Regions from separate parts of the Isoptericola sp. b408 genome, predicted to be linked through region 3. Evidence: riboswitches for the same ligand, from Rfam matches in the RefSeq annotation. Region 3 holds a riboswitch; each other region holds the start of a gene.

Region 1 (10,004 bases), 320 kb from region 3:
CCGACGACGGGGGAGTGCTGGACGACCTGATCGTCTACCACAACGGTACCGACGAGTACTTCGCCGTGCCCAACGCGGCGAACGCGGACACCGTGCTCGTGGCCCTGCTGGAGCGCGCTGCCGGCTTCGACGTCGCCGTGCGGGACATCTCCGCGGGTCTCGCCCTGATCGCCGTGCAGGGTCCGCGCGCCGAGGAGATCCTCCGAGAGGTCCTCACCGAGGACGCCGAGATCTCCGGCGGGACGTCGCTGGACGACCTGCGCTACTACGCCTGCCTCGGCATGCGGTTCGGCGAGGAGAGCATGCTCGTCGCCCGCACCGGGTACACGGGCGAGGACGGGTTCGAGATCTGGGTCGACGCCCCGCACGCGGTGGCGCTGTGGCGTGCCCTGCTCGCCGCCGGCGAGCCCTACGGCCTGGTGCCGGCCGGGCTCGCGGCCCGCGACTCGCTGCGCCTCGAGGCCGGCATGCCGCTGTACGGGAACGAGCTCGACACGACCACGACGCCGTACGACGCCGGCGCGGGCCGTATCGTCAAGCTCGACAAGACCTCCGAGGACGGCACGCCGCTGGAGTTCGTCGGGCGCGACGCGCTCGCCGCCCGCAGCGAGGCCGACCCGGAGCGCGTCCTGGTCGGCCTGCGCGGCACCGGACGCCGCCCGGCCCGGTCCGGGTACGCCGTCGTGCGCACCACCGACGACGGCGAGGTCGGCGAGCAGGTGGGGACCGTGACCTCCGGCGTGCCGTCGCCCACGCTCGGCCACCCGATCGCGATGGCGTACGTGCGCCCGGAGGTCGCCGCCGAGGGGACCGAGCTCGCCGTCGACGTGCGCGGACGCGCCGAACCGTTCGTCGTCACCGCGATGCCGTTCTACCGTCGCGGCTGACCCCGCCGCGCGGTCCGAGAACCAGCCACCCACCGAGGAGACCCAGCATGGCCGACTACCCCAGCAACCTGCGCTACTCCGTCGAGCACGAGTGGATCGACGACGGCACCCCGGCGACCGTGGGCGTGACCTCCTACGCCGTCGAGGCGCTCGGAGACGTCGTGTACCTCGAGCTGCCCGAGGTGGGCGCCGAGATCGAGGCCGGCAGCGTCGTCGGCGAGATCGAGTCCACCAAGTCCGTCTCCGAGCTCTACACGCCCGTGTCCGGGAAGGTCGTCGAGGTCAACGAGACCGCCGTCGACGACCCGGCACTGGTCAACACCGAGCCGTTCGGCGCGGGCTGGCTGTTCAAGATCGAGGTGTCGGGCGAGGGCCAGCTGCTCAGCGCCGAGGAGTACGCGCAGCACGCAGGCTGAGGTGCTCCGGACCGGGGCCGGGGGCGCTGTGACCAAATCGTGATGATCGGACACCTGCCCGCGGCACCCGGCCTCGAGGACGTGGTGACCTGCGACGACGTGACCGCGCTCCCGCCCGTGACGCCGTGACGGTGCCCGATGACGGCGTCCGCGCAGACTTCTTCGCCGTGATCCGCGTCATGATCGTCTTCCGTTCCCCTCTCACATCCATGACGGCAGATCCCCAGGTCGATCGTCAGCGATCGGCGGCCGTCGTGGAGGAGCGGAACGATGAGTGCCATTCAACTCGAGCGGCCGACGCTCAAGCCGACCCTGACGCGTCGTGAGCAGGTCGTGCTGTCGAACCTGTCCGAGGACGTCACGCTGGAGCAGATCGCCAGCAAGCTGTTCGTCACGCGCAACACCGTGAAGTCTCAGGTGCGCAGCGTCTACCGCAAGCTCGGCGTCTCGACGCGGGCCGACGCGGTGGCCTGGGCCCGCCGGGCGGGCATCCGGTCCAGCTGAGGCGTCGGCACCGGACGCCCTGCCCCCTATCGGGGGATGTCGTGGGCAGGGCGGGCACGTCGACGGAATGTGACCTCCGCGACGGCGTCGTCGTCGCCGCGGGTGACACACTCGCGCCATGACTCGTCGACTCGTCGTGGCCGCTGCGATCGTCGATGCCTTCGACCGGCCCACCCGGCTGCTCGCGGCACGCCGGACCCGTCCCGCGGCCATCGCGGGACGCTGGGAGTTCCCCGGGGGCAAGGCCGAGCCGGGGGAGCACCCGGTCGACGCCCTGCACCGCGAGCTGCACGAGGAGCTCGGGGTGCGCGTGGAGCTCGGCGACGAGGTCGTGGGGCCGGACGACGGCGGTTGGATCATCACGGACCGGCACGTCCTGCGGCTCTGGCTCGCGTCGGTGGCCACCGGCTTCCCGCGGCCCCTGATCGAGCACGACGAGCTGCGCTGGTTGGACGCCGGCTCGCTGTGGGAGGTCGACTGGCTCGACGGCGACGTCCGGATCGTCGAGGAGCTCGCCGGGCGGATCGCCTAGCGCTGCTCGCCTCCGGGTCGTCGGTCGGCGTCGCGACGCGGCGGCGGGACCGGACGGCCGACCCGTCCCGCGAGCTCGGCCAGCCAGCGCTCGACGTCGTCCTGGCTCCGCAGCCGGACCACCGTCAGGTGCGGTGCGACCTCCGCCACGTGCGACGCGAGTCCCCGGAACCCGTGACGCGTGCGCCAGGCCCAGCGCACGATGTGGTCCGGGTCGCTGACGAACGTGCGCAGCGGTGGTTCGTGGTTGCCGTTCCACAGCTCGGTCCCGCGGACCCGACGCCGCACGGTCCGGGTGACCACGCGCCGCATCCGGACGCGGACCGGCACGTCGAGCCACACCAGCAGCTCCGCCCGTTCGAGGAGCAGCGGTCGCACCGCGCGGTACTGCCACTCCGTCACCCAGGACTCCCCGGCGACCAGGCGCTCGACGTCGGTGACGAACGCGGGTCGCGGCGTCCATCCCGGGCCGTGGTAGAGCCCGTCGAGCTCGGTGTGCGTGATGCCGAGCAGCGTCGAGATCCGACCCGCCAGGGTCGACTTCCCGGCGCCCGAGGTCCCGGCCACGAGGACGCGGCGGGGGAGGGCGGGCGGCGTGTCGGCGGGCATCCCGCCAGGTTAGCGGGGTCCCGTCGCCCGGATGCTGCCAGACTCGGGGCATGACGGCGTACGACTACCCGGTCGTGATCGAGCACCTGCTCGTGTCTTCCCAGCACGCCTACTTCGGGCGTCCCCGCGAGGGTGCGGCGGACGTCCCGACGACGGACCGCGACGAGGCCGAGGTCGTGGCGGGTCGGGGGATCGTGGGCGACCGGTTCTTCGGCAAGGCCGCCCACATGGACGCCGCGGTGACGGTGTTCGCGGCCGAGGCCCTCGAGGAGATCGCTCGCGAGCTCGGCACGGGCCCGCTCGACCCGTTGCTGACCCGGCGCAACGTGGTGCTGCGCGGCGCCGAGCTGGCACCGCTGATCGGGCAGGAGTTCGAGATCCGCTCCCGCCGCTCGGCCGTGACGCTGCGCGGCGGCCGGCCGGCCCACCCCTGCGCCTGGATGGACCGCATGCTGGCCCCCGGGGTGCACGCCGCGATGCGGGGACGTGGGGGAGTGCGGTGCATGCCGGTCACGGACGGTGTGCTGCACCGGGGACCCGCCGTGCTGGTCAGCCCGGTGGAGCTCGACCCGGCTCGCGCCGGCGAGGCGGTACGGCGCCCGCGGCTGCCGTGACGCCGTCGTCGACCTGGACCGGCCGCCGATGCCGGGGACGCCCGGCGGGCTAGGCTGGTCCCATGAGCGACTTCCAGGTCAACCGAGCCCCGCAGAACGACGCCCCCGGGGCGATGCTCGGGCGCGTCATCGTGTCCTTCGTGCTGTTCGTCGCGGGGCTCGTCCTCATCGGCGTCGGCGCCACGGCCGACCCCTCGCTCGCCCCGTTCGTCTTCACCGGTGGGATCGTCGCGGTCGGGCTGGCGTTCGGCCTGCCGATGATCGGCGGCAGCGAGCGCTGAACAGGAGCGCACCACCTCGGCTGTGGGCATGAGATCTGCAGACCGGAGCGGTCCGGGACTGCGGATCTCATGCCCACAGCCGTGAGCGGGTCAGGCGGTGCTGCGGACCTGCTCGACGAACGCGGTCACGCGCGAGCCGAGGCCCGCGACGCGCCGCTCGACGACGGCGGCGCGGGCCGCGTCGTCGTCGGACCCCGCCTCGGCCAGGGTCGGCCGACGCCGCGCGTTGCGTGAGCACCGGAAGTCCGTGCAGATCAGCGTGCCGATGGTGTTGCCCTTCCGTCCGGACGCCCCGCCCCGGCGGGCGACGAACAGAGCGACGTCGCCGGGGTCGCCGGCGTGCTCGCACCAGGCGCACATCGCCGAGCGCCGCGCGCTGGTCTCGGGGGCGCGCAGGATGATGCCGGTCGGCGCGCCGTCGATCTCGGCCACGACATAGGCGGCCAGGGGCTGCTTGCGGTCGCGCCAGCCGAGGAACTCGAGGCGGTCCCACCGCTGGGCGTCGAGGTCCGGGGGGAGCATGCGTTGGCGTTCGCTGCGGGTGGCGTTGACGAGGGCAGCACGGAGCTGCTGCTCGGTGAGGGGAGTCATGGGGTGCCTTCGGTCGGCGGGGGAGTGGGCAGGCTGACGCCGGGCCCTCACGCCGGCCGGGCGGTCAGCGGCGAGGGACCCGGTGGGCGGCGTCGGCCGAGCAGGCCTGCACGGCCACCCCGCTCCCCGTGACGCGCCGCATCACTCGCTCCTCGACTCCGGTCCCGGCCCACCGGTCGGCGGGCCGGGACCGATGCTCGCACAGCATCCCGGCCGGGTCCAGGTCATTCGACCGTGCGACCGTCCGGCGGAACCCCGGTGCGGTCAGAGGCCGGCCCGCACCGTCCGCGCGGCTTCCACGAGGTGCCGCAGCGACGGCTCCACCTCCGCGTACCCGCGGGTCTTGAGGCCGCAGTCCGGGTTCACCCAGACCAGGCCCGGGTCGATCGCCGACGTCGCCAGCCCCAGCAGCTCGGTGACCTCGGCGGTCGACGGCACCCGCGGGGAGTGGATGTCGTAGACGCCGGGGCCGACCCCGCGCGCGTACCCGGCCTCGTGCAGCTCGGGGACGACCTCCATCCGCGACCGGGCCGCCTCGATCGAGGTCACGTCGGCGTCGAGCCCGTCGATCGCGCCGATGATCTCGCCGAACTCCGAGTAGCACAGGTGCGTGTGCACCTGGGTCGACGACGCGGCACCCGCCGTCGCCAGACGGAACGCCCCCACCGACCAGTCGAGGTAGGCCGGCTGGTCGGCCCGCCGCAACGGCAGCAGCTCGCGCAGCGCCGGCTCGTCCACCTGGACGACGGCGGTGCCCGCGGCCTCGAGGTCGGTCACCTCGTCGCGCAGGGCGAGCGCCACCTGGCGGGCGGTGTCGCCGAGCGGCTGGTCGTCGCGGACGAACGACCAGGCCAGGATCGTCACCGGTCCGGTGAGCATGCCCTTGACCGGGCGCGCGGTGAGCGACTGGGCGTAGCGGGTCCACTCCACCGTCATCGGGGCGGGCCGCGTGACGTCGCCCCACAGGATCGGCGGGCGCACGCACCGCGACCCGTACGACTGCACCCAGCCGAGGTCCGTCGTCGCGAACCCGTCCAGCAGCTCGGCGAAGTACTGGACCATGTCGTTGCGCTCCGGCTCACCGTGCACCAGCACGTCCAGGCCGATGTCCTCCTGGAGCGCGATCACCCGGGCGATCTCGTCCCGCATCGCGGCGCGGTACGCGTCGTCGGCCAGCTCGCCCTTCGCCCACGCCGACCGCGTGCGGCGGATCTCGGCCGTCTGCGGGAACGAACCGATCGTCGTCGTCGGCAGCGGCGGCAGGTCGAGGCTCTCGCGCTGGGCGGCGACGCGTCCCGCGTGATCACCCCGCGCGAAGTCCGTCGCGGACAGCGCGGCGAGCCGCTCCCGGACGGCGGGGACGACGACGCCGGTCGCGGCGGCCCGGTCGGCCAGCGCGGCGCTCGCCTCCTCGAGCTCGGCGCGCACCGCGTCCGGCCCGTCGGTCAGGGCCCGGGCGAGGGTCGTCACCTCGCCGACCTTCTGGTCGGCGAACGCCAGCCAGCGGCGCAGCGCCTCGGTCCGCCCGGCCCGCTCGGCGGACGGGCCGGACCAGGTCTCGTCGTCGACGTCGTGCGGCACGTGCAGCAGGGACGTCGACGTGCCGACGGCCAACGACCGGGCGCCGAGCCCGCGCAACGCCTCGAGCGTGCCCCGTCGCGCAGCGAGGTCGGTGCGCCAGACGTTGTGCCCGTCGACGACACCGGCCACCAGCGTCTTCGTGCCCAGGCCCGGGACCGAGCCGTCGGGAGCGGAGCCCCTCGGCACCGCACCCTGGACCAGGTCGATCGCGATGGCGTCGACGTCCGTCCCGGCCAGCAGCGCGAGCCCGTCCCGGGCCGGCCGGCCGTCGGCGCCCGGGGCGGCCAGCCCGCCGAACGGCGCGGCCACGAGGAGGCGCGGTCGCTCGGGCACGGTGTCCAGCGCGTCGTCCGCCGACGCGGGTGCCAGACCGGTCGCCAGCTCCCGGTAGGCCCGGGCGATCGCGGCGTCGACCCGCTCCGGGTCGGCGTCCACCGAGTCCGTCACCAGCACGGGCTCGTCGAGCTGCACCCACGGGACGCCGACGGCGGCGAGGGCCCGCAGCAGCTCGGCGTACGCCGCGACGACGTCGTCGAGCCGGTCGAGCGGGTGGAACCCGTCGCCCGCGTCGTCGGCCGCCTTCGACAGCGCCAGGAAGGTCACGGGTCCCACGAGCACCGGCCGCGTGGTGACCCCGGCCTCCCTCGCCTCGGCGTACTCGCGCACGACGCGGTGGTCGGCGAAGGAGATCGGTGTCGTCTCGCTGATCTCGGGGACCAGGTAGTGGTAGTTCGTGTCGAACCACTTGGTCATCTCCAGCGGGGCGTCCTCGCCGCGTCCGCGGGCGACGGTGAAGTAGCCGTCGAGGTCGAGGGAGCCGTCGTCGGCGTCCAGGAGGTCCCGGAACCGGGCCGGGACGGCGCCGAGCAGGGCGACGACGTCGAGCACCTGGTCGTAGTACGAGAACGAACCCGGGACGGAGCCGTCCTCGGGGTCGAGACCGAGCGCGACGAGCCGCTGCACGGTCTCGCGGCGCAGGGTGCCGGCCGCGACCTCGAGGTCGACGGCGTCCGTGCGGCCGGCCCAGTACGCCTCGACGGCGCGCTTGAGCTCACGGCGGCGGCCGATCCGGGGGTAGCCGAGGATGGTGCCGCCGGGGAACGGGGTGGTGGTCGGAACGGTCATGAGCAGTCCTTTCGCGGGCTCCGGGACGCGTGGTCGGGACGACGGGACTCCCCGGGACGCGGGTGCGTCCCGGGCAGCGGTCCGTCCCCTCAGAGCGCGGCCGGTGCGGGGGTCGGGATGCTCGGTACCCACGGCCTGCCGGCCAGGTCGGCGTCGTCGACGGGGACGGACGCCGGACCGCCGAGGTGGACACCCTCGAGCAGGTCCAGAGCGGGACGGTGCTTGTTGAACGTGTACACGTGTAGACCGGGCGCGCCGGCGTCGAGCACCCGCTGGGCGAGCTCGGTGCCGTACGCGGTCCCGTAGGCGTACTGCGCCTCCGGGTCCGGCCGGGAGTCCAGCGCGTCCAGCAGGTGCTGGGGCGCACGGACGCCGGTGAGCTCCTCGACGCGACGGAGCCGGCGCGGCTCGGTCGTGGGCAGCAGCCCGGCGAGGATCGGGATCGTCACGCCGGCCGCGCGGGCCTCGGCGACGAAGTCGGTGTAGGTCTCGGCCTCGTAGAAGAACTGGGTGACGGCGAAGGACGCGCCGGCCTGCTGCTTCTCCAGCAGGCGCCGGACCTCCTGGGCACGGGTCGTGCCGGCCTGGACGTTGCCGTCGGGGAACGCGGCCACGGCGATCGTCAGCGGGCGGGCGGCGCCGCGGACGGCGGCAGCCGGGTCGGTGGCGCACCGCCGGGCCTCGACCTCCCGCAGCAGGTGCACGAGCTCGACGGCCGAGTGGACGCCGCCGGCGGGCGGTCGCCAGTCGGGCTGGTCCCGCGGCGGGTCGCCGCGCAGCGCGAGGAAGGATCGCACCCCGGCCTCGAGGAACTCGTCGACGACCTCCGAGACGTTCTCCCGCGAGGCGCCGACGCAGGTCAGGTGCGCGATCGGCAGCACGGGCGTGCCGGCGAGGAGTCGGGAGACGACGTCGCGGGCGGTGTCCCGGTCCCCGCCGCCCGCGCCGTAGGTCACCGACACGAAGTCCGGGCGCGCGGCGACGAGCCGACGGGCGGTCTCCCAGAACTTCGGGGCGGCGTCGGGTCGCCGCGGCGGCATGAGCTCGAAGCTCACCGTCTGGCGGGACGGCTCCGGGCGCGACAACGCGGGGAGATGCGGGGATGCCTCGGCGACCATGCGTCACTCCATCGGGCCTGGTGTTGAGCACCTTCGTCCTCGGGAGGCTTCCGTCGGAGAACGGGTTGCTGCGGCGTCGTCGAGCCAGGACTCTCGGCCGCTCTGGATGGCTTGTCGGGGTCCGACCCTACGCGCTGCTCAGCCCGCGGACAAGCGATGTCGCATGATGAGACGGATGAGGGGTGAGCACGACCTTGCCGCCGCCGCGGCCGCCCTCGACCAGCGCGTGGGCGCGTGCCGCGTCGTCGAGCCGCAGGACCTCGCCGAGCGTCGTGGTGAGCTCGCCCCGCGCGAGGGAGGTCACGTCGTCGGCCAGCTCGTCGGGGTCGCGCCGGGCCCCGGAGCTGAAGGTGATCGCCAGGTCGGCGGCCGCCGGGTCCGCGATGGTGACGATGCGCTCCGTCCCGCCGCGCAGCGTGATCGAGTCGGGCAGGACGCCCGCGCCGGTGGTGTCCAGGACCGCGTCGACGCCCGACGGCGCGAGGTCCCGCACCCGCTCGACGAGGCCCGGCCCGTAGGTCGTCGGCGTGGCGCCGAGCGCCGCGACCCGGTCCTGGTTCGCCGGCGAGGCGGTGCCGATCACCGTCGTTCCCCGGCGCCGGGCGAGCTGCACGGCGAGCTCGCCCACCGACCCGGACGCGCCGTGCACGAGCAGGGTCTCGCCGTCGGCCACCCCGAGCACGCGCAGCACCCGGTGCGCCGTCTCCGCCGAGACGGGCAGCGTGACGGCGCGGGTGGGGTCGAGGCCGCTCGGGACGAGCGCGAACGTCGAGGTCAGGGCCAGCTCGGCGTACCCGCCGGTGTCGGCGAACCCGACGACCCGGTCACCGGGCCGCACGCCCGTCACGTCGTCGCCGACGGCGTCCACGACACCCGCGACCTCCAGCCCCGGCACGGCGGGGAACTCCGGCAGGGGAACACCGGGGATCCGGGCGGCGCGGGTCTTGAGGTCCCAGCCGTTGACGGCAGCGGCCTCGACCCGCACGCGGACCTGGCCGGCGGCCGGTTCCGGTGCCGGGACGTCGGCGAGGTGCAGGACCTCGGGTCCGCCGAGCTCGGTGAACACGATCGCGCGCACGGGTACCTCCTGGGGCTGTGGACCTGCCGGTCCGTCGAGCCTCTCACGTGGTTCGCTCAGGCGACGCGACCTGCCAGGCGTCCCGGTCGACATCACCGCAAGGCGCCACTGGCCACGCTGGCGAGGTGATCGGGACCCCGGTCGGCGCCTGTGCCAGCGCGCGACAACCGCCGCGGCTACGGCGACTGACGAGCGCGGACGCCGCGCCCGTAGCCATGGCAGGTGAATCGTGATCAGCGCGACACCACTTATAAGTGAAACAGTGTTACGCTCCTAAGTGTCAGCTTCCAAACCTGGCTCCGGAGGAACCGCCCATGTCTGCCGACCTGCGCGAGAACTTGTTCGCGGACGAGCAGCAGCGCGTTGAAGCCGGGCAACTACTGGAGCGCGTCGAGGAGTCCCTGGCGCACGCCAAGGCCCAGGTCACGCTTCCCGATGATGTCCACCTGTCGCAAGACTTCACGCGATTCCTGGCCAAGGTGCTCCAGCAGATCGCTGCAGGAGGGTCGGTATCGGTTAGTTCTTGGCCCGAAGAGGTAAGCACGTCTGTTGCGGCCAGTCTTCTCGGCGTCAGCCGTCCGACCCTGATGAAACACGTGCGCGCTGGACGCCTGGACGCCCACAAGGTCGGGTCCCACACGCGCCTGAAGACCGAGGACGTCCGAGCGT
Region 2 (10,004 bases), 240 kb from region 3:
GACGACGACGGGTCCGGGGCGGCGGCCGTCTCCCCACCCTGCGGGGCGGTCGCGTCCTTGGCCCTGTCCTTGGCCCTGGGCCGCCGCGACGGGGTCGGTCGCCCCGCCTGCTCCGCCGCTCGCGCGGTGCGCGCACGACCCGCTTCGGCGATCAGCTCGGGCCACTCCGTGTACCCGGCGAGCTCCGTCTCCCAGCTCTCGATCACCGCCCGGGTGCTGCCGCCCGGCGTCTCGGCGAGCAGCACGAGGTCGGCGTCGAGCGACGCCGTCTCCGCGCCCGCGCCGGTGCCCGACGCAGGGTCGGGGACCAGGTAGACGTGGCGGGTGCCCGGGAACTCGACCGGCGCGGAGCTCGCCGTGCTGTCGAGCGTGTGCGACGGCACGTCCATGCCGGTCAGGACGATTCCGTCACCGCGCGCCCGCACCCGGCCGCGGTAGGCCTTCCACGGCCACCACCACGGCCCCCGGCGGTCGAACGTCAGCCCCGGGACCTCGAACCGCGACTTCCTGGCCCCCTGAGCGACCGGGTAGAAGTCGTCCGGTGTCAGCAGCTGTCCGCCGTCACGCCGCCGCACTCCTCCGGCCGTGACGGTGACCGGCACGCGCGCCCGGCGGAGGTCCTGACCGAGGGGGTACCGATCCGTCAGGTGCCGGCCGGCGAACGCGACGAGCCAGGCGAGCAGGCCGGCGAGCGCGAGGAGTCCTGCGGTCAGCCCCCACCGCGTGCCCTCGTCGACCGGCCGGAAGATCGAGCCCTCCACCGGGACGTCGAGCGTGATGGTCTCGTCGGTGTGCGCACCGGAGACGACGACCGTCAGGTCACCGGAGAGGGCACCGTCCGCACCGTTCTGCGCGGTCAGCGTCACGGGTACCGACGCCGTGGCACCGGGGTCCAGGGCGACGCAGCCCCCGGGCGCGACGGCCTCGTCCACGGTGAGCGTGATCTCCCCCGCGTCCTTCGGGCCCTGGACCGTGGACGGCTCGATGCAGACCTCGGACTCCCCGTCGGACGGCCCCTCGACCTGGAGTGCCGCCTCACCGGGAGCGTCGACGGTCATGCTGCCCACGTCCAGGCGGGTCGGGGTGATCGTCGGATAGCTCGGCGGCAGCCTCGTCGGGAGCCTCGTGCCGACAACGATCGGCCCGAGGTCCACGTCGTGGGGACTGCTCGACGCGCCGGCGGTGACGGACACGTCGACCTCGGAGGCCGCGCGCCGGGTGTCGAGCTCGACGGGGACCGTGTAGGTGCCGTCCCGCCGGGCGGTGACCTCGGCAGCGCTCCCATCGACCTGCACCGACAGGTCCAGGGGTTCTGAGAACAGCTCCGGGCCCGCCACCGAACCGTCGGCGGACCGAGGCGTGATCACCACGGTGTTCTCCTGGCCCAGGACCAGTCCGCCCTCACGCGAGGCCGAGGCGATGTCGAGGTCCGCGCCCCACCGGTAGTAGAGGTCGACGACCGTCGCCCCCTCGGCGTCCAGCAGCCAGTCGCCGACGCCGTCAGGGCCTGGGGTCACGTCCGTCACGAAGAGGCGGTCGTTCTCGTGCGTGGTGATCGTGGAGCCACCCGCCTCGACGGTTCCCGGTGCGACCTGGTGCGTGTCGCCGGCAGGGCTCGTGAGCCGCGCGGCACTCGCCCCCTCGTCGAGCTCGTGCACCACACGGAAGGACCCGACGGCGGCGTCCGCGTGGATCGTCACCGGGCAGTCCCGCGGGCACTCGAGAGAGCCGTCGCCCGCCGGGGTGTAGCCCTCCATCAGCGCCCCGGCACCACCGAACAGCCTGCGCAGCGCGGACGGCTGGTCGGCCCGCAGATAGGCACCGCCCGTGGCCCCCTCCGGGGCCGGCGACGTGCCGCACTCGACCTTGCCGCCGGCGCCCTCGGCCACGGCCTTGAGCTGCAGGCGGTCCTTCCGCGTCACGGTCTCGTCACCCTGGGCGAACAGCGCGAGGGCGATCACCGTCGTCCGCGCGGCCCGGACGTCGTCGACCAGCCCGTCCGGTGCGCACAGCTCGGCCAGCGCTTCCTCGTCCGTGGGGTCGGCGCCGTCCGGACCGACGTCGAGCTTGCCGTCGGTGAACCAGAGGATGGCCGAGCACGAATCGGTGTCGAGCCGTGCCCGCTGCGCGTCGACGGATCTCTGGGCGTCGCGCAGCGCCTTGCGGTAGTCGGTGTTCTGCGCCTGTTTCCGGTCCGGGAGCTGCGTCGAGATCGTGTCGCGCATCTCGGCGCCGTGCGCCCCCGACGGTGATCCCCATCCGACGACCTGCGTGTACTCCGTCCCGAAGACGGCGAGCTCGGTGACGACCTCGGCCCCCGCTGCCTCGAGCGTCTCCAGGGTGTCGACGGCCACGAGGACCGCGCCCACCCGCTGGTCCTCCGGGTCGGTCGTCCTCAGGCTCGCGGACTCGTCGACGACGACGGAGGCGACCAGGGTGTCCGTCCTCGCCACGCACGCCGCGAGCTCGGCGAAGGCGTCCGCGCCCCGGTCGCTGAGGTCGGCGGCGCCGGCTGGGACCGTTCCCACGACGGACAGCGCGATGACGGCCGCCACCAGTCCGGCGAGGCCACGCGCGCGGCCGGGACGGCCGGTCACTTCGCCAGCTCCGTGGCCAGCAGGAACGCACTGAACGCTCCCGCCGCCAGACCGACGAGCATCCCGACGACGGCGACCTGCGACCAGAGGGGGCGGGGCCGGAAGTCCGGGTGTCGACGTGCCGACTGCTCCTTCGCTCGTTGGACGCTCCACAGGATCGTGCAGACGATGGCGCCGAGGACGTAGCCGGTGCTCGTGAGGACGACGACCGCGCCCGAGGTCACGACCGTCGTCGCGGCGACGCCGGCGACGATGCTCAGCACGGCGCACGACGCCGCCGCGATGGCGCCGAGCCTCGGCGGAGAAGGCGCCGGTGTCCTCGCCGTCGTGAGCGGATCCGGCGCCGTCGGCAGATAGTCAGAACTCACGTGCTCCTCCACAGCGAGCGGGTCGCGGCGGATCTCGATCCGGTCGAACCCGAAACCACAGGATATGAATCAGTTGCAGCCTCTGACCCGCCGCCGGCGCGCACTGACGATCCGAGAAAGCCGAGGTGTTCAAGTGTAGACAAATGGGCATACATGGTGAGACCACACATGAACGACCACTCTCGAAAAGCCTCTTCGCGGGTCGCGGATCTCCCAGAAATCCGCCAATCAAGACCAAGGAGGTGTCGCATAATTTCACCCGGCAACTGACGAATGACGGGTTGTCACACCGCCGGTAGCCATGCCTCCGCCTTCTCCAGCCGCTTGCGCACGGCCTCCCCGCCGATCTCCTCGATCCACGACCGGTCCCCGACCACGACGAGCAGCGTCCGCGCCCTCGACAGCCCGGTGTAGAGCATCTTCCGGGCCCGCTCGACGTCGCGGATGCCGTTGACCGCCAGCACGACCACGGGCCGCTCGAGCCCCTTGAAGCCGAGCACGTGCCCGTAGAACACGTCCTGCTGCGCGAAGAACGCGTCCCAGTAGGCGGCGTGCCCGCCGAGCTCCACCTCGTTGACCTGCTCGGGATGACGCCGCCCCGTCGCGAGCAGCACGACGTCACCGGGATCCCACCCCTCGTCGAGCAGCGCCTCGACGGCGTCGTCGGCAGCGTCCAGCGCCTCGTCGGCCGGCACGTCGACGAGCCGCACCGGGGGCCCGTCGAGCCCGCGCGGCTTCACGACGGCCGGGGACAGCGATCCGAAGACCTGCGCGATCTGCTTCGTGGACCGCAGGTTCTCGTCCAGCGTCACGGGCGTCAGCTCCAGCGGCACCCGCCCGTCCCGCGGGAAGACCCGCTGGGCGTCGTCGAGGAACGCGTACACGCCGCCGCACTCGGCGTCCCGCAGGCAACGCAGCAGCGAGGGCCACCACAGGTCGCCGAAGTCCTGCGCCTCGTCGACGACGACGGCGTCGAACAGCTCCTCCGGCGCGCGCTCGCCGGCGAGCCGCCCCAGCTCGAGCGGCAGGTGCCGCTCCCAGTAGTCCGGGTCGTCGTCGCGCCCACCGGCGGCGCCCCAGGACACCGGCAGGTCGTGGAACAGCCCGACGTACGCAGGCCGCTCGCGACGCGGCCACATCGCGGTGATCCGCTGGAAGTACCGCCCCAGGCCGCGGGAGTAGCAGAGCAGCGCCACCCGCTCACCCGCGCGGGTCCGCCGTCGGGCCTGCTCCAGCGCCAGGTAGGTCTTGCCGGAGCCCGCGCCCCCGAGCACCCGCATGCGCCGCACCTGCGACAGCGCGTCGAGGATGCGCACCTGGTCGCGGGTCATCTGCTCCAGCCGTGTCTCGTGCTCCACAGCACGGGTCAGGTGCTCCGACTGGCTGGGGAACCCGCCCGCGATGAGGTCGACCAGGCCGTCCACCGCCGCGTGGTCCAGCGGCTCGTACCCCTGCCCATGACGCTCGACGGCGTGCTTGACGTGCTCGGCGACCCCACCGGACCGCTCGAGGTCGTCCCGCCCGATCAGCATGTCCCGCGGCAGGTCGAGGGAGTCCCACCCGCCGGAGACGTACCGGTGCGGGAACGCCACGAGGTGCGCCGTGCGCGCCCTCGAGGCGAGCTCGCCCCGCTCCTGCAGCAGCGCCTGCAGAGCGTGCCGGGAGCCCTGGACCTGCGCGACCGGGTCGATGCGGTGCCGTGCCGGCCCGCTGCCCTGGTACCAGGCGCCGTCGGCACGCTCGATGTGCCCGCCCTTGACCTCGATCGCCGCGACCCCGACACCGGGCCAGGCGACGAGCAGGTCGATCTCGTACTCCTGGTCGCCCTCCTGCAGGTGCACCCCGTGGCAGACGACGGCCTCGTCCGGGAGCTGCTCGCGGAGCGCCTCCCAGACCGCCCGTTCCGCGCCGCCGTCGTCCGGGAAGTCGGGTGTCGGGGGGTAGGTGCGCGGCATGTCCCTTTCGTACCCGACGGGACGCCCCCGGTCACGCACCGGCCAAGGACTGGTTCGCCGAGTCACCTGATTTCACCCTCGCCGCGCATCGGTGGGCGCGTCAGGTCACCGTCGCCTTCCAGGCGGGGGACCAGAGAGAACCCGTCGGGTGTCTTCGGGTCGTACTGGACGACGGCGTTCAGCTCCCGCAGGCCGGAGCGCCACGACGTCAGGCGGTGCCGGTCCACCGAGCGCAGCCCGCGGCCGTCCAGGTCACGGACCGCGCAGCCCAGCATCATCAGGTGGTAGCTGCCGCGGTGCTTGTCGTGGATCAGCCACGGCAGCCGGGCCAGGATCCGCTCGTCGAGCTCGGGATGCATCGCTCCTCCTTCGTCCCAGGAGCCGGCCGATGGCCCGAGACACACCTGTGCCCCGGAGGCCATCGACGACCCCGCACTTCCCCACACCGATCAGCGCGGGGCCGGTCTTCCTCCTGGGGCACCGTGCGCGAGGAGCGCGGTTGCCGGACCGGCACGCGGAGGACGTGTCGCCGATCACTCGTTGACCTGCACCGATGTGTACCGGACATCCCAGGCGGACCGCAACCCTGTCCCGCTCCGGCGAGTCTTCGCCACAATGGCCCGCATGCCGCCCAGCCCTGCGCCCCGCACCCCGGCAGCCCGACGGCCGGTACCCGCCACCGCGGTCGCCGTCGCGGCCGCTCTCACCCTCGCGGCCGCTCTCACCCTCGCGGCCTGCTCCTCCGTACAGGCACCCGCACCGGACGACGCCGCACCCGCGGCATCCACACCGACCACGTCGGCGGCCTCCCCCACACCGAGCACCCCGTCGCCCGAGCCGTCAGCGGAACCGTCCCCGACGCCGTCGGGCACCCCCACGCCCACCGAACCCGAGCGCCCGACGTTCGACCCCCGTACCGAGCGCGCTTTGCAGACGATCGCCGCGATGGAGACGAGCTTCGGAGCGGGCGCCTTCGCGGTCGAGGGCAACGGGGACGGCGCGGAGTGGAAGCTGGAGCTCGCCCAGGGCGACGATCGGCTGAAGGTGAAGGCGGAGGCGGACACCACCGGCGTCGCTCCGACGGACACGAAGCGCGACGATCTCGACGACGACGACCGCGCGGCCCTCGGCAGCGCACGGGTCAGCCTCAGCCAGGCGATCGTGCGCGTCGTCGAGGCGTCCGGCGGCATCCTGGACGAGGCCGAGCTCGAGGAGGACGACGGCACCGCTCTGTGGAAGGTGTCCGTGCGCCTGGGCGACGACGACGTGGACTACCGCGTCGACGTCACCACCGGCGCCGTCTGGCGTGACGACTGAGGGCCGTCATCGCCAGTGGCCACCACGGCCGGCGTCACTTCACCGAGACCTCGACACCGCCGGAGAAGGCCGAGTCGTGGAGCTCCAACGTCGCGGGCTTGGCGTCCTTTGGCATGTCGAAGACGACGATGCCGTCCACGGTGTTGCCGGGGTTGATCTCGTTGAGGAAGCTGTTCGAGTCGTCGAGGTAGATCGCCGCCTCGGAGTCCGCCGAGTGGGTGCGGCCCTCGGTGTCGACGAGCTTCTGCGAGCTGCCGTCGAAGTACTGCGCCTCGTCGCCGATGTTCTCCACCGACATGTGGACGAGCACGAACTTCCCCTGGGCCTCGGTGTTCAGGTACTCGTTGCCGATCTTCTCGACGCCGCGCTCGAGCTCGGTCACCGTGAACTCGAACTTGCCGTCCCGGACCGGGTCCCCGATTCCCGCCGGCTTCGCGTCCGCGTCGGCCTGCTCCTCGGCACCCGACTCGTCGCCCGCGGCGTCGTCAACACCGTCCGTCGTCTCCTGGTCCTCCGCGGGGGCGTCCTCCTGGGTGCCGCTGTCCTCGGAGGAAACCTCGGCCGTCGTGCCGGCAACCGCCGGATCCTCCTCACCGCCACCACTGACGGCACTGCCGACGATCGCGAGGCCGACCAGCACGCCGAGGCCCGTCAGGACCTTGTGACGGGCGAACCAGCTCTTCCGGGGCGCGTCCGCCCCGGGCTGCGCGGGGGACTGCTGCGGAGGGACGGGCTGCTGCGCAGGCTGCGGGGACCACTCGGGGTGCTGCTGCTGGTCGGACATGATCGCTCCTTCGTCGGGCCGGTGATCGAACGAGATCGATCCTCGGTCCGGACGGTCCCCGCACGGATCCCCCGGGCGGTCGGACCCGGCGACCCCATCGGGGGACCCTCGGGCCTCCCGGCCGACCCGATCGGGTGACGCCCGGCGTCGGTGGCGGGCCGTACGCTGCCGAGCATGTACCCGCCGTCGTCGAGTCCCGCCGAACCGACCCACGGGCCGGCATCCGGGTCCTTCGGCGAACACGGCTCCGGAGGCCCCGGCGACCCGTACGCCGCCGCGCCTCCCGGCCCGTACTCCGTGCCGCCGTCCCCGGCCCCGTACCCCGGCGTGGCGCCGCATCCGTACCAGCAGCACGGTCCGTACGCCGTCGCCTCGTACCCGACGACGGTCGCCGCCCCCTGGCAGCCCGGACGCCGTCGTCGGCCCTGGAGCACCTGGGGTTCGATCGGCGCCGTCACCGTCACCTGGTTCTGCGCCGTGACCGGTGCAGCCATGGACTCACCCGCCGTGGCCGCGACCACGCAGAGCGCCCTGTTCCTCCTGTGGATCGTCGTCGCGTCCGGCGTGGCGGCGGCCGTGTGGTGGAGAGCCGCGTATCCGGTCGCGGTCTGCCTCGCCACCGCCGCGGTCGGGATCGTGAGCCCGCTCGGTGCGGTGGCCCCGCTGCTCGCGCTGCCGTGGGTGGTGGCACGCACCGACCTGCGGCGCAGCCTGATCTGCACCGGGGCGACGGCACTCGCGCTGGTCTCGGCGTTCTGGCGTGACGGGTCTCGCGAGGGCGAGAACGTCATCTTCTCCACGGCCCCGGACGCCGGCGGCGCCGTCGCGTACATGACCCCGCTCGGCTACGTGATCCTGGGAGTGCTCGCCATCGGGCTCGCCGTCGGCGTCGGGATGCTGCGCCGCGTCGCCACCCGGGCAGACGCCGACGCGGACGCCGCCCGTTCGGCGGCGACCGCCGAGTCCCGGCGCGCCGACACCCTGGAGCAGCAGTCGGAGTCGTTGCGCACCGAGCTCTCCCGCCAGGAGGAGCGCGACCTCATCGCTCGCGAGATGCACGACACGGTGGCGCACCAGCTGTCGTTGATGTCGCTGCAGGCCTCCGCCCTCGAGGTGTCCTCCGGCGACGCCCAGACAGGGGACGCCGCCCGGTCGATGCGGAGCTCGGCCCACCGGGCGCTGGAGGAGATGCGCACGCTCATCACCTCGCTGCGCGAGGGCGCCGAGGACTACGCCGGACGCGACTGGACGCTGAACGACCTGGCGGACCTGCTCGACGGGGCGGGCTCGCGCGGGGTGGACCTGGTCGCCACGGTGTTCGTGAGCGACGGCGACGCCGCACCGCCGACCCTGACCCGCAGCGTCTACCGCGTGGTGCAGGAGTCGCTGACCAACGCGGCGAAGCACGCGCCCGGCACGCGGGTCGCGGTCAACGTCCGGGCCCGGCCGGGCGCCGGCGTGGACGTCACCGTGCGCAACCCGGCGACGGCCGGCGACACCCAGGTGCCGGGCGGCGGGTCCGGGCTGCGCGGGATGCGCGAGCGGTGCGAGGCGCTCGGGGGCACCTTCGACGCCGGCCGCCAGGACGACGGGTCGTTCCTCGTCCGGGCGCACCTGCCCTGGTCGCCCGGCCCTGCGCACTGACCGCGAGCGCTGCCGACCGACGACCGCTGTCGCAGGTGAGCAGTAACGTCGCCCTCGTGACACGGGTGATGGTCGTCGACGACGACACGATGGTGCGGCAGTTCCTCCGGCAGATCCTGACCGCGCGGGGACTGGACGTCGTCGCCGAGGCCGCGGACGGTGACGAGGTCGTCACCGGCGTCCAGGCCCACCACCCCGACGTGGTGCTGATGGACCTGCGCATGGCCCGGACGGACGGCGTCCGCGCCACCGCCGCCGTCGCCGCCCTGCCCGATCCGCCCGGCGTCGTCGCGATGACGTCGTTCGACACCGAGTCGGCCATCCTGGACGCCGTGCACGCCGGTGCCGCGGGGTTCCTCGCCAAGGACTCCGGCCCCGACGAGCTGGTCGCCGCCGTCGAGGCCGTCGCCGCCGGGGAGGGTGCCCTCTCCCCGCGCGCGGCACGGGTCGTGATGGACCAGGTGGCGGCGACCCCGACGGCGCGCGGCCGGGAGGAGGCCCGCGCGGCCCTCGCCCGGCTCACCGACCGCGAGCGGGAGATCGCCCACGGCGTCGCCGAGGGGCTGACCAACGCCGAGATCGCCGGCCGCCTCTACCTCGGCGCCGCGACGGTCAAGACACACCTCGGCAACGCGTGCCAGAAGCTGGGGGTCAACCGCGTGCGGCTGGCGCTGCTCGTGGACCGCGCGGCCTGACCGTGCGCCACCATGGACCCGTGGACGACGCGACCCGCTGCCCCTGCCTGTCCGGCCTGCCCTATGGCGAGTGCTGCGGCCCGCTGCACCGCGGCGAACGCCCCGCACCGACCGCCGAGGCCCTGATGCGCTCGCGCTACAGCGCGTTCGCCGTCGAGGACACCGCCTACCTGGGCGCGACCTGGCACCCGAGCACCCGCCCGGCGGAGCTCGACCTCGTCCCGGGGCGCCGCTGGCGCCGCCTCGACATCCTCGCCACGGACGCCGGCGGACCGTTCGACGACGCCGGCACGGTCGAGTTCGTCGCCATGTTCCGGGACGACGACGCCACCCGCGGCCGGCTGCACGAGCTCAGCCGGTTCGTGCGCGAGGACGGGGCGTGGCGGTACGTGGACGGTGACGTCCGTCCCTGACGCGTCCCGCCCGTCGTCCGCCCACGGCGAACCCGGAAATTGAGTCGGGGTGACTCAAGTTGTACCTCTCGGAACCACCCACGAGAGGAGCCCCCCATGACTGTCACCCTGACCCGCACCCCGCTGACCGACGCCCTGTTCGGCGACCTGCGGACCACCCGCCCGACCACCACGCCGGACGCCAAGCCCGCCGCGGACGTCTACCGCGACGGCGAGGACCTCGTCGCCCGC
Region 3 (10,004 bases):
AGGATCCAGCCGATCAGGTCGACGACGACGTCGAACCCGTCGAAACGCAGGTCGAGAACGACGATGACCAGGCCCCCGACGACGATCTGCAGCGGTCTCATGCGGCGGAGAGTAGCGCAGGGCGTCCCGGCGTAGGGTCGGGCCATGGACGCCCTGCACGAGCAGACCGCCCTGGAGCTCCGCGACCGGCTGCGCGCCGGTGAGCTGACCCCGGGCGAGGTGACCGACCACTTCCTGGCCCGGATCGCGGCACGCAACGACGAGCTGGGCGCGTTCGCCCGCGTCACCCCCGAGAGGGCTCGGGAGCGCGCGACGCAGCTGGGTCCGCCGTCGGGGCCCCTGTGGGGGATGCCGACCGCCGACAAGGACCTGTGGAACCGGGCGGGAGTGCCGACCGGCTTCGGCACGCGCGCCATGGAGGGCTTCGTGCCCGAGGAGTCCGACGACGTGGTCCTGGACCTCGACGCCGCCGGGATCGTCAGCCTGGGCAAGACCGCGACGCCCGAGCTGGGGTTTCCCGCCTACACCGAGCCGCTGGCGGGGCCGGTGGCACGCAACCCGTGGGACCTCGCGCGCGGCGCCGGCGGCTCCAGCGGCGGGGCGGCGGTCGCGGTGGCCGCGGGCCTGCTGCCCTTCGCCCCGGGGTCCGACGGCGGGGGGTCCGTGCGGATCCCGGCCGCCGCCTGCGGCGTCGTGGGTCTCAAACCCTCGCGCGGCCTGCTGCCCGCGGGGTCCGGGATCGAGGCCCTCGGCGGCCTCGTGGTCAACGGACCGATCGCCCGGACGACGGCGGACACGGCGCTGCTGCTCGAGGGGATGCTGCGCCGCACCCCGGACGGCCACGTCGACCACCGGTTCACGCTGCGCACCCCGGCCGCGCACGCGGGGTCATACCTCGCGGCCGCGCTGCGCGGCGAGGTCCCCGGGCGGGACGACGACGGCGACCGGTTCCGGGTGGGGGTCACCACCTGGAACGCCTGGGACGACTACTACGACGTCACCGTGGCGCCGGAGGCACGGGCGGCCCTCGACGCGGGCGTCCGGGCGCTGGCGGGTCTCGGGCACGGCGTCGAGGAGCACACCTGGGACCCGGTCCCGGAGTACGGCGACGCCTTCCGCAGCCTGTGGATGGGCGGCGCGTCGGCGGTACCGATCGACGACGACGCGGTGCTGGACCAGCTCGAGCCGCTGACGGCATGGCTGATCCGCCGCGGCCGGCAGGTGCCGGCCCGCGAGCTCGCCGAGGCCCTGGCGACGCTGACCCGGTTCGAGCGGACCCTCATCGCCGGGATGGGCGACCTGGACGCCGTCGTCACTCCCGCCCTGGCGATGACGCCGCGGCCGATCGGCTGGTTCGACGCCGCCGACCCGGACCACAACTTCGCCCAGCAGTGCCAGTACACGCCGTTCACGTCGTGGCTCAACGTGGCCGGGCTGCCCGCGATCACCGTGCCGACGCACTGGACGGCGGAAGGGCTGCCCATGGGGGTGCAGATCATCGGCCGTCCCGGCGGCGAGGTCACGCTGCTGGCGCTCGCCGCCCAGCTCGAGGACGTGCTGCGCTGGCCGGAGAGGCACCCGCCCGTCTGGTGAGGCCGGTCAGTCGGGGACGCAGGCGAACGCCTCGTCACCGCCGGGGCCGGCCGTGGCGAGCAGGCCGTCCAGCCCGGACCCCTCGGGCACCGGACGCGGGTCGTCCACGACGACCCACAACCCGTCGACGACGGCGTAGTCGGCCCGCGGCCCGTCGGCGACGAGCGCGGCCACGGCGGCCACGAGCCGCTCGACCTCCTCGCCCGCCGTGCCGGCGCCGACGGACGCGCGGACGGCCCCGGCGCGGTACCCGAGCCGGGTGAGCAACGGGTGCGCGCAGAAGCGACCGTCCCGCACGCCGATGCCGTGCTCGGCGGACAGGTAGGCGGCGACGTGACCCGGCTCGTAGCCGGACACCGTGAACGTCACGACGCCGACCGTGTCGGGGGCGTCGGGCCACAGCCGGATGACCTCGACGCCGTCGATCGCCTCCAGCCCGTCGACCAGCCGGGCCCGCAGCGCGTCCTCGTGCTCGCGCAGGGCCACGGTGTCGACGGCGGCGAGCGTCTCGCAGGCGGCGGCGAGCGCCACCGCACCGAGCACGTTCGGCGAGCCGGCCTCGTGGCGGGCCGGGCCGTCGTGCCAGTCCGTCCCGTCCACGCGCACGCTGCGCACCGCGCCGCCGCCGGCGAGGTAGGGCGTGCCGGCGTCCAGCCAGTCGCGGCGGCCGACCAGGGCGCCGGCACCGAACGGCGCGTAGGCCTTGTGGCCGGAGAAGGCGACGTAGTCGACCCCGGTCTGCGCCAGCGAGAAGCGGCGGTGCGGCACGAGCTGGGCGCCGTCCAGCACCACCCGGGCGCCGGCGCCGTGCGCGGCGGCGACGACGTCGGCGACCGGCAACGTCTCGCCGGTGACGTTGGAGGCCCCGGTGACGGCCAGCAGGGCGTAACCGCGCCCCGCGGACGCCCCGGCGGCGAGCTCGTCCCGGACCGCCGCCAGCGTGGCGGCGACCGTGCCGCGACCGGTGAGGACCGTGGCGTCGGTCGCGCGCTGCCACGGCAGGAGGTTCGCGTGGTGCTCGACGTCGAGGACGAGCACCCGGCCCGGGCTCCCGTCGGCAGCGGGGACGCACCCGGCCAGCAGGTTGAGCGCGTCGGTGGTGTGGCGCACCAGCAGGGTGAGGTCGTCCGGGCGGGCACCGACGAACTCGCCGATGGTGGCGCGGGCGGACTCGTACAGCGTGGTGGAGACCTGGGAGAGGTAACCGGCACCGCGGTGCACGGAGGCGTAGAGCGGCAGGGTGCGGGTGACGCGGTCGCCCACGGCCTGCAGCGCGGGCGCCGAGGCGGCGACGTCGAGGTTGGCGTACGGCACTCGCCGTCCGTCGACCAGCGGGGCGGGGGTGTCGTGCCCGAGGACGGGCAGCACCGGCGTCAGCACGTCGACCCGGTCGGCCTGCGGACAGGCGGGGCTCTCGGCGATCGTGGTCATGGCGTCCTCCTCGGTGTCCCGGGGAGCCGTCTCCCCGCGCTTGCCCGACGCCGGTCGGCGCCGTGCCTGGTCGTCACCCGGGGCACCCCGCCGCGAGGGGAGGGTTGCCGGCCAGCGAGCCGGGGCTTGGCGCTGGCGCTCTTGACCTGGTGCCAGGTTCACGGATCGACGCCGGGGTGTCAACAGATGGTCAGATGGTCTCGCGATGTGGTCGTCTCGCGGTCGAGCAGGCCCGGGGCGCGGTGTGGCGTCCACCAAGCGAGACCGACGTCCCGCTTCATGGACGCCGTCGCGTACGATCGCAGGGACCATCCCGAGCGGCCGAGTGACGTGGCACGTCGACGCCGCAGCAACCCCGCGGGACCGGCCGCCGTCGTCGACCGCGACGAGCGAGCCCGGGACCGGGCGCGGGTGCTACCGCCACGACCGATGGGAGGAGTGCCGTGACCGCACCGATCGAACCCCGACCCGCGCAGGGCTACGCCGGCGACCTGACCCCGCAGCAGGCGTGGGACCTGCTCGCCGCCGAACCCGGCGCCGTCCTGGTCGACGTCCGCACCGAAGGCGAGTGGCGCACGATCGGGGTGCCCGACGTCGCCTCGCTGGACAAGGCCACCGTCTTCACGCAGTGGGTCACCGGCGACGGCCGACCCAATCCGGGATTCCTCGCCGAGCTCGAGGCCGCCGGCGTGCCCACCGACCAGCCCGTGGTGTTCCTGTGCCGCTCCGGGCAGCGCTCCATCGGCGCCGCCCGCCTGGCGACGTCGGCGGGCTACGGCCCCGCCTACAACGTGCTCGAGGGTTTCGAGGGGCCGGTGGGCCCGTTCGGCGCCCGCGACCAGGCCGGGTGGAAGGTCCGCGAGCTGCCGCACACCGCCTACGCCGAGCCGACCCGGTGACCCGCACCGAGATCCCCACCGGTCCCGGCCCGAACCCCGAGCCGTACGGCGGCGCCGGCCACGCGCCCCTGCCCCCGACCGCACGTCCCGCCACCCTCGCGGTCCGCGGCGGCCACCGCCGCTCGGACTTCTCCGAGACGTCCGAGGCGATGTTCCTCACCCAGGGCTACACCTACGACTCCGCCGCCGACGCCGAGGCAGCGTTCGCCGGCGACCACTCCCGGTTCGTGTACTCCCGGTACGGCAACCCGACGGTGCGCACCTTCGAGGAACGCCTGCGCCTCATCGAGGGGGCCGAGGCCTGCTACGCCACCGCCACCGGGATGTCCGCGGTGTTCACCACGCTGGCCGCCCTGGTGCGCAGCGGGTCGCGGATCGTCTCGGCCCGTGCCCTGTTCGGCTCCACGAACGTCATCTACGACGAGATCCTCGCCAAGTGGGACGTGCAGGTCGACCTGGTCGACGGGCACGTGACGTCGCAGTGGGAGGAGGCCCTGGCCACCCCCGCCGACGTCGTCTTCTTCGAGACACCGTCGAACCCCATGCAGGAGCTCGTCGACGTGCGGCGCGTGTGCGAGCTCGCCCACGCCGCGGGTGCCGTCGTCGTGGTCGACAACGTGTTCGCCACCCCGGTCCTGCAACGGCCGCTCGAGCTGGGCGCCGACATCGTCGTCTACTCGGCGACCAAGCACGTCGACGGCCAGGGCCGGGTGCTCGGCGGGGCCATCCTCGGCCCCCGGGAGTTCCTGTCCGGACCGGTCGAGACGTTCCTGCGGCACACGGGGCCGTCGCTCAGCCCGTTCAACGCCTGGGTGCTGCTCAAGGGGCTGGAGACCCTCGACGTGCGGGTGCGCGCGCAGAACGCGAGCGCGCTGCAGCTCGCCGAGTACCTCGAGTCCGCCGACGGCGTCACCGGCGTGCGCTACCCGTTCCTGGCCTCCCACCCGCAGCACGAGCTGGCGAAGGCCCAGCAGACCGGGGGCGGCACCGTGGTCACGTTCGACCTCGCGGTGCCCGACGACGCCACCCCGGAGCAGGCGAAGCAGCGGACGTTCCGTTTCCTGGACGCGCTGCAGATCGTCGACATCTCGAACAACCTCGGGGACGCCAAGTCCCTGGTGACGCACCCGGCCACGACGACGCACCGGCGGCTCGGTGCCGAGGGCCGCGCGGCCGTCGGTATCCACGAGACCACGGTGCGGCTGTCCGTCGGGCTCGAGGACCCGCTGGATATCGTCGACGACGTCGCCCAGGCGCTGCAGGCCTGACCCCCGCACCGCCGAGCATGCCTTTGCGGCCCGGACCGGCACCGGGACGGGCCGGGAAGACCTGTTCGACCGTCGCGAGGGCATGGTCGCGGCGGAAGCGGAGCGAGAAATGCCAGGTGGGACGGGAGGAGGGCTCGCTAGGGTCGGGGCGTGTCCACCTACGTCCGCCCCGCGCTGCCGGCCGTGGTGTTCCGCGACGATGCCGGGGCACCGATCCCCTATGGCGCGCGGTGGACCGACCGGGCCGGACCGCCGGAGGACACCTACTCCGTCTGCGCCCACCCCGAGCGCTTCGCCCGCTGCACACGGTCGCCGACGCCTTGGTCGAGCACCTGACGGCGACTTACGACGTCGAGGTCACCGTTGACGACACCCCCGCCCCGGACGCCCGGGCGGTCGACGAACCGCAGCGCAGCGTCCACCTCCGCCCTGCTCACGACGACGGCGCTCCTCTGACGATCGTCTGGAGCGACCTGCCGGGGGTGTTCGTGCTCGCCGGGCTGGAGCACCTCGAGACGTTTCCCGGCTGCGCCTGCGACGCCTGCGACGAGGCCATCGAGGACGGCGCCGACGACCTCGAGGAGCTGGTGCTCGGCGTCGCGGCGGGCTCGCTGCACGAGCGGGTGCGCCGCACCTGGCCGGGCGCCCGGGACGTCTGGATCGGGCACGCCGTCGGGCACCGGGGAGGCCGGGAGCGGCGTCGCCTCCCCCTCGCGGAGGTCCGCCGCTCGCGCCGCCGCCTCCGCGCACTGCCGGACGGCCGCTGGCAGCCCTGGACTCGTCGGGACGGCGACACCGCGCCGTAGACTCCCGGCCGTGAGCCTCACGACCCGCACCGCCACCTCCGTCGACGGCGAGGACCTGATCGTGCTGACGGGTCCGACGGCGGTGGCCTCGTGAGCCGGGTCCGGCTCGTCCGCTCGGACGTGCTCACCGCGGAGGTCGACTACGCCTACGCCTCCGTCGTGCCGGCCGGCACCCGGCTGGTCCATCTGGCCGGCGCCTGCCCGCTGGACGCCGACGGCCGGACCGTCGCGCCCGGGGACCCGGTGGCACAGGCGCACCAGGTCGTGGCGAACCTCCGTCAGGCGCTCGCCGACGCCGGCGCCGGCATCGAGGACGTCGTCAGCACGCGGGTGCTCGTGGCCTCCACCGACCGGTCCGACCTGGTGGCGGTCTGGGACGTCGTCCGGGCGGCGTTCGGCGACCACGACGTGCCCAGCACCCTGCTGGGCGTCACGGTGCTCGGCTACCCGGACCAGCTCTGCGAGGTCGAGGCGGTCGCCGTCGCACACGGATGACGACGGACGTCATTCCGTCTCGCCCCGGACCATCTCCTCCTCGGCGTCCGGGCGGGTGCTCGCGAACGCGTCGGCCGCACGGCGCAGGGCGACCGCGACCGAGCCCACCACGAGCCCCTCGCCGGGGTCGCTGGAGCGCTCGACCACACCCCGGCGGAAGTCGCGGACCTGCTCGCGCAGCGCGTCGACGAGCTGGTCGCGGTCCTCTCCCCAGGCGTCGGCGCGGAGCACCCCGGCGAGTGAGCGCAGCACTCCGACGAGCGGTTCGCACAGGTCCTCGGGCAGGCGCACCGGTTCGGCCGTGTCCACCAGCAGCGTCACGACGACGTCGACGGACGCCGCGACCGTCTCCAGCTCCTGGGCCCGGGCGTCCTGCCCCTCGGTCCACCGCCGATACCGGCGGACCCGAGGGTGGCGCCCGGCCTTCGCGGCATCACGGCTCTCCCGCACCGACACCCGGGTCTCCTCGAGCACCGGCTGGATCGCGACGCGCCGGCGTTCCCAGTCCTCGGCGTCCACGTCGCTGGACTCCTCCAGCGACTCCGCCAGGTCCTCGACCTGCCCGGCGAGCAGCGCGCTCAACCCGTCCAGCGCGTTCTCCGTGGGGGTCAGCGGCAAGGGCGGCAGCAGCAGGTTCAGCCCGATCCCCACCAGGGCGCCGAGAGCCACCAGTCCCGCGAACGAGCCCACGAACGACAGCGCGTCGGCGTTGCCGAGGATGAGCACGAACAGGGCGGAGTTCGCCACCCAGCTCCCCTGGTCGCCGAAGAACTTCCACCCGGCGCACAGCAGCGCGACGCCGATGACCAGCGCGATCGAGAACGGGCCGACCGGGAGGAACTCTTGGGCCAAGCGGGCGATCCCGGCACCGAGCAGGACGGCGACGGTGACGCGATAGGAGTCCTTGACGGACCGCACCAGCGTGCTCGTCGTCGCGATGATGGCACCGAGCGGCGCGTAGTAGGGGAAGTCCCCCAGCGGGTGCGGCACGTAGATCCCCACGACCCACGCCACCCCGGCCGCGAGCGCGCCGCGCGCCGCGATGGACCAGCGTGGATGGCGCAGCCATGCCCAGTACATCGCCTGGGCGACCCCGGCGACCCGCTTCTCGACCATCGGACCCCTCTCGTCCCGAGCGATCCTCGCCACAGAACGTCAGGAGCGCATCCGCTCGCCGGAATACGCAGGTCGGGGCGGTGGGTTGTCCCGGGCGATGAACGACGTCCCCGCCCCCTCCCTCTCGGTCCTCGACCTCGTCCCCGTGCGCACCGGGCAGTCGAGCGCGCAGGCGCTCGAGTCCTCGATGACGCTGGTCCGCCGGGCCGACGCACTGGGCCTGACCCGCTACTGGTTCGCCGAGCACCACAACATGCCCGCCGTCGCGGCCTCCACACCGCCGGTGATGATCGCTGCCGCGGCCGCACGCACCGAACGCATCCGCGTCGGGTCCGGCGGTGTGATGCTGCCGAACCACGCCCCGCTCGTCGTCGCCGAGCAGTTCGCCGCGCTCGAGGCGCTCGCCCCCGGCCGCATCGACCTCGGGATCGGGCGTGCCCCGGGCAGCGACCCCGTCGTGACCGCCCTGCTGCGATCCTCCGGGCCGACGTCGGACGTCGACCGGTTCCCGGAGCACCTGCGCAACATCCTGGCCCTCATGGAGCCCGACGGCGCCCGGTTGCGGCTCACGGACGGCCAGACCTACGACGTCAACGCCACGCCCGCCGCGACGACGACGCCCACGCTGTGGCTGCTCGGCTCCTCGGACTACTCGGCGCGTCTGGCCGCGGAGCTCGGGCTGCCGTACGTGTTCGCGAACCACTTCTCCGGTGCCGGGATCGACCAGGTACTCGCGCTCTACCGCGACGGGTACCGCCCCAGCGAGACCCAGCCGCGACCGCGGACCTTCCTCACCCTGAACGCCGTCGTCGCCCCGACGGTCGAGGAGGCCCGCGAGCGCGCGCTGCCGCAGCTCCGGGCGATGGCCCGGCTGCGCACCGGTCGGCCGATGGGCACCGCCGAGACGGTCGAGGAGGCGCTGACCGCCCCGCTGGACGGCCTCGGCGAGCAGATGGTCGAGGACATGCGGTCGCGCTGGCTCGTCGGCACGCCGGACGAGGCCCGGGCCGAGGTCGCCCGCCTGGCGGCGCGGCACGGGGTCGACGAGGTGATGATCGTCCCGGTGGCCGGCAGCTACGCCTCCGAACCGCTGGACGCGACCCCCGGCCGGGTGCAGACGCTGGAGCTGCTCGCCGGCTGACGTGCGAGGATCACCGCGACGACCGAAGGAGCAAGGACCGTGCCCGACCTGCGCCCCCTCACCCCGTCGGTCGGCGTGCTGCGCGCCGACAACCCCGGCCCGATGACGCTCGACGGGACCCGGTCGGTCGTGCTGCGCGCCCCCGGTGCGTCCTCGTGCGTCGTGGTGGACCCGGGGCCGGACGACGCCGCGCACCTCGACGCCCTCGCGGCCGCCGGGCCCGTGGACCTCGTGCTGATCACGCACCGCCACGCCGACCACACGGCCGGATCGGCCGGGCTGCGGACGCGGACGGGAGCCCCGGTGCGGGCCGCCGACCGGCGGCACTGCCACGGCGGCGAACCGCTCGCCGACGGCGAGGTCGTCGAGGCCGCCGGGCTGCGCATCGACGTGCTCGCCACCCCGGGGCACACGGCGGACTCGGTGTCCTTCACGGTCACGGCACCGGGCGAGGACCCCGTGGTGCTCACCGGCGACACCGTCCTGGGGCGCGGCACGACCGTCATCGCCGAGCCCGACGGCTCGTTGCAGGACTACCTCGCCTCCCTCGACCTGCTGGAGCGGGTCGGGGACGGCCGGCTCGGGGTCCCCGCGCACGGGCCGGAGATCGCCGACCTCGGTGACACCGTCCGCGCCTACCGGGCGCACCGCCTCGAGCGCCTCGACCAGGTGCGCGCGGCCCTGGCCGCCCTGGGCCCCGACGCCGGCGTGGACGACGTCGTGGCCCACGTCTACGCCGACGTCGACCCGTCGGTGCTGCCGGCCGCCCGGCAGTCGGTGGCGGCTCAGCTCGCCTACCTGCGGCACGGGAGCTGACGGCGCACCGGGGCGCGCGGGCCCCGACGACGGCATGATGGCGGCATGACCGTCCGTCTCGGCATCGCCCACGTCCCCACGCACGCCCCGGAGACGCTGCGCACCGTGGCCACCGCGGCCGAGGACGCGGGGCTGGACGACCTGTGGGTGTGGGAGGACTGCTTCAAGCAGAGCGGCCTGGCCTCGGCGTCCGCGGCCCTGGCGTGGACCGACCGGATCCGGGTCGGGATCGGCCTCCTGCCGGTCCCGCTGCGCAGCACCGCGATCACCGCGATGGAGATCGCCACGCTGGCACGGACGTTCCCGGGCCGGTTCGTCCCCGCCGTCGGGCACGGGGTGCAGTCCTGGATGGCGCAGTCCGGGGTGCGCGTCGACTCACCCCTGACGCTGCTGCGCGAGCACGTCACGACCCTGCGCGCGCTGCTGGACGGCGAGGAGG

What was found. Region 3 has a riboswitch for S-adenosylmethionine ahead of Q6347_RS02965 (aminotransferase class V-fold PLP-dependent enzyme). Riboswitches for the same ligand answer to the same signal wherever they lie in the genome.
Region 1: another riboswitch for S-adenosylmethionine. It lies ahead of Q6347_RS01590 (methylenetetrahydrofolate reductase); the one in region 3 lies ahead of Q6347_RS02965 (aminotransferase class V-fold PLP-dependent enzyme).
Region 2: another riboswitch for S-adenosylmethionine. It lies ahead of Q6347_RS01945 (hypothetical protein); the one in region 3 lies ahead of Q6347_RS02965 (aminotransferase class V-fold PLP-dependent enzyme).

Annotation. Positions count from the first base shown of each region.
Region 1 is NZ_JAUQYQ010000001.1:328,210-338,213, forward strand. It holds gene gcvT (glycine cleavage system aminomethyltransferase GcvT) at 1-887, shown strand, start outside; gene gcvH (glycine cleavage system protein GcvH) at 935-1,303, shown strand; gene Q6347_RS01555 (LuxR C-terminal-related transcriptional regulator) at 1,574-1,807, shown strand; gene Q6347_RS01560 ((deoxy)nucleoside triphosphate pyrophosphohydrolase) at 1,926-2,339, shown strand; gene Q6347_RS01565 (AAA family ATPase) at 2,336-2,947, opposite strand; gene Q6347_RS01570 (MOSC domain-containing protein) at 2,998-3,561, shown strand; gene Q6347_RS01575 (hypothetical protein) at 3,624-3,842, shown strand; gene Q6347_RS01580 (FBP domain-containing protein) at 3,933-4,433, opposite strand; gene metE (5-methyltetrahydropteroyltriglutamate--homocysteine S-methyltransferase) at 4,698-7,139, opposite strand; gene Q6347_RS01590 (methylenetetrahydrofolate reductase) at 7,229-8,257, opposite strand; SAM riboswitch class I at 8,263-8,370, opposite strand; gene Q6347_RS01595 (NADP-dependent oxidoreductase) at 8,385-9,335, opposite strand; gene Q6347_RS01600 (helix-turn-helix domain-containing protein) at 9,650-10,004, shown strand, end outside.
Region 2 is NZ_JAUQYQ010000001.1:406,374-416,377, reverse strand. It holds gene Q6347_RS01960 (hypothetical protein) at 1-2,597, opposite strand, end outside; gene Q6347_RS01955 (hypothetical protein) at 2,594-2,860, opposite strand; gene Q6347_RS01950 (nuclease-related domain-containing DEAD/DEAH box helicase) at 3,250-4,920, opposite strand; gene Q6347_RS01945 (hypothetical protein) at 4,983-5,279, opposite strand; SAM riboswitch class IV at 5,348-5,466, opposite strand; gene Q6347_RS01940 (PepSY domain-containing protein) at 5,545-6,237, shown strand; gene Q6347_RS01935 (DUF4352 domain-containing protein) at 6,272-7,021, opposite strand; gene Q6347_RS01930 (sensor histidine kinase) at 7,349-8,665, shown strand; gene Q6347_RS01925 (response regulator transcription factor) at 8,701-9,360, shown strand; gene Q6347_RS01920 (YchJ family protein) at 9,381-9,773, shown strand; gene Q6347_RS01915 (Hsp20/alpha crystallin family protein) at 9,870-10,004, shown strand, end outside.
Region 3 is NZ_JAUQYQ010000001.1:644,037-654,040, reverse strand. It holds gene Q6347_RS02975 (hypothetical protein) at 1-101, opposite strand, end outside; gene Q6347_RS02970 (amidase) at 145-1,593, shown strand; gene Q6347_RS02965 (aminotransferase class V-fold PLP-dependent enzyme) at 1,600-3,024, opposite strand; SAM riboswitch class IV at 3,056-3,171, opposite strand; gene Q6347_RS02960 (rhodanese-like domain-containing protein) at 3,468-3,923, shown strand; gene Q6347_RS02955 (O-succinylhomoserine sulfhydrylase) at 3,920-5,191, shown strand; partial or broken gene Q6347_RS02945 (DUF6226 family protein) at 5,342-5,997, shown strand; gene Q6347_RS02940 (RidA family protein) at 6,088-6,492, shown strand; gene Q6347_RS02935 (aromatic acid exporter family protein) at 6,502-7,608, opposite strand; gene Q6347_RS02930 (LLM class flavin-dependent oxidoreductase) at 7,706-8,749, shown strand; gene Q6347_RS02925 (MBL fold metallo-hydrolase) at 8,789-9,565, shown strand; gene Q6347_RS02920 (LLM class flavin-dependent oxidoreductase) at 9,611-10,004, shown strand, end outside.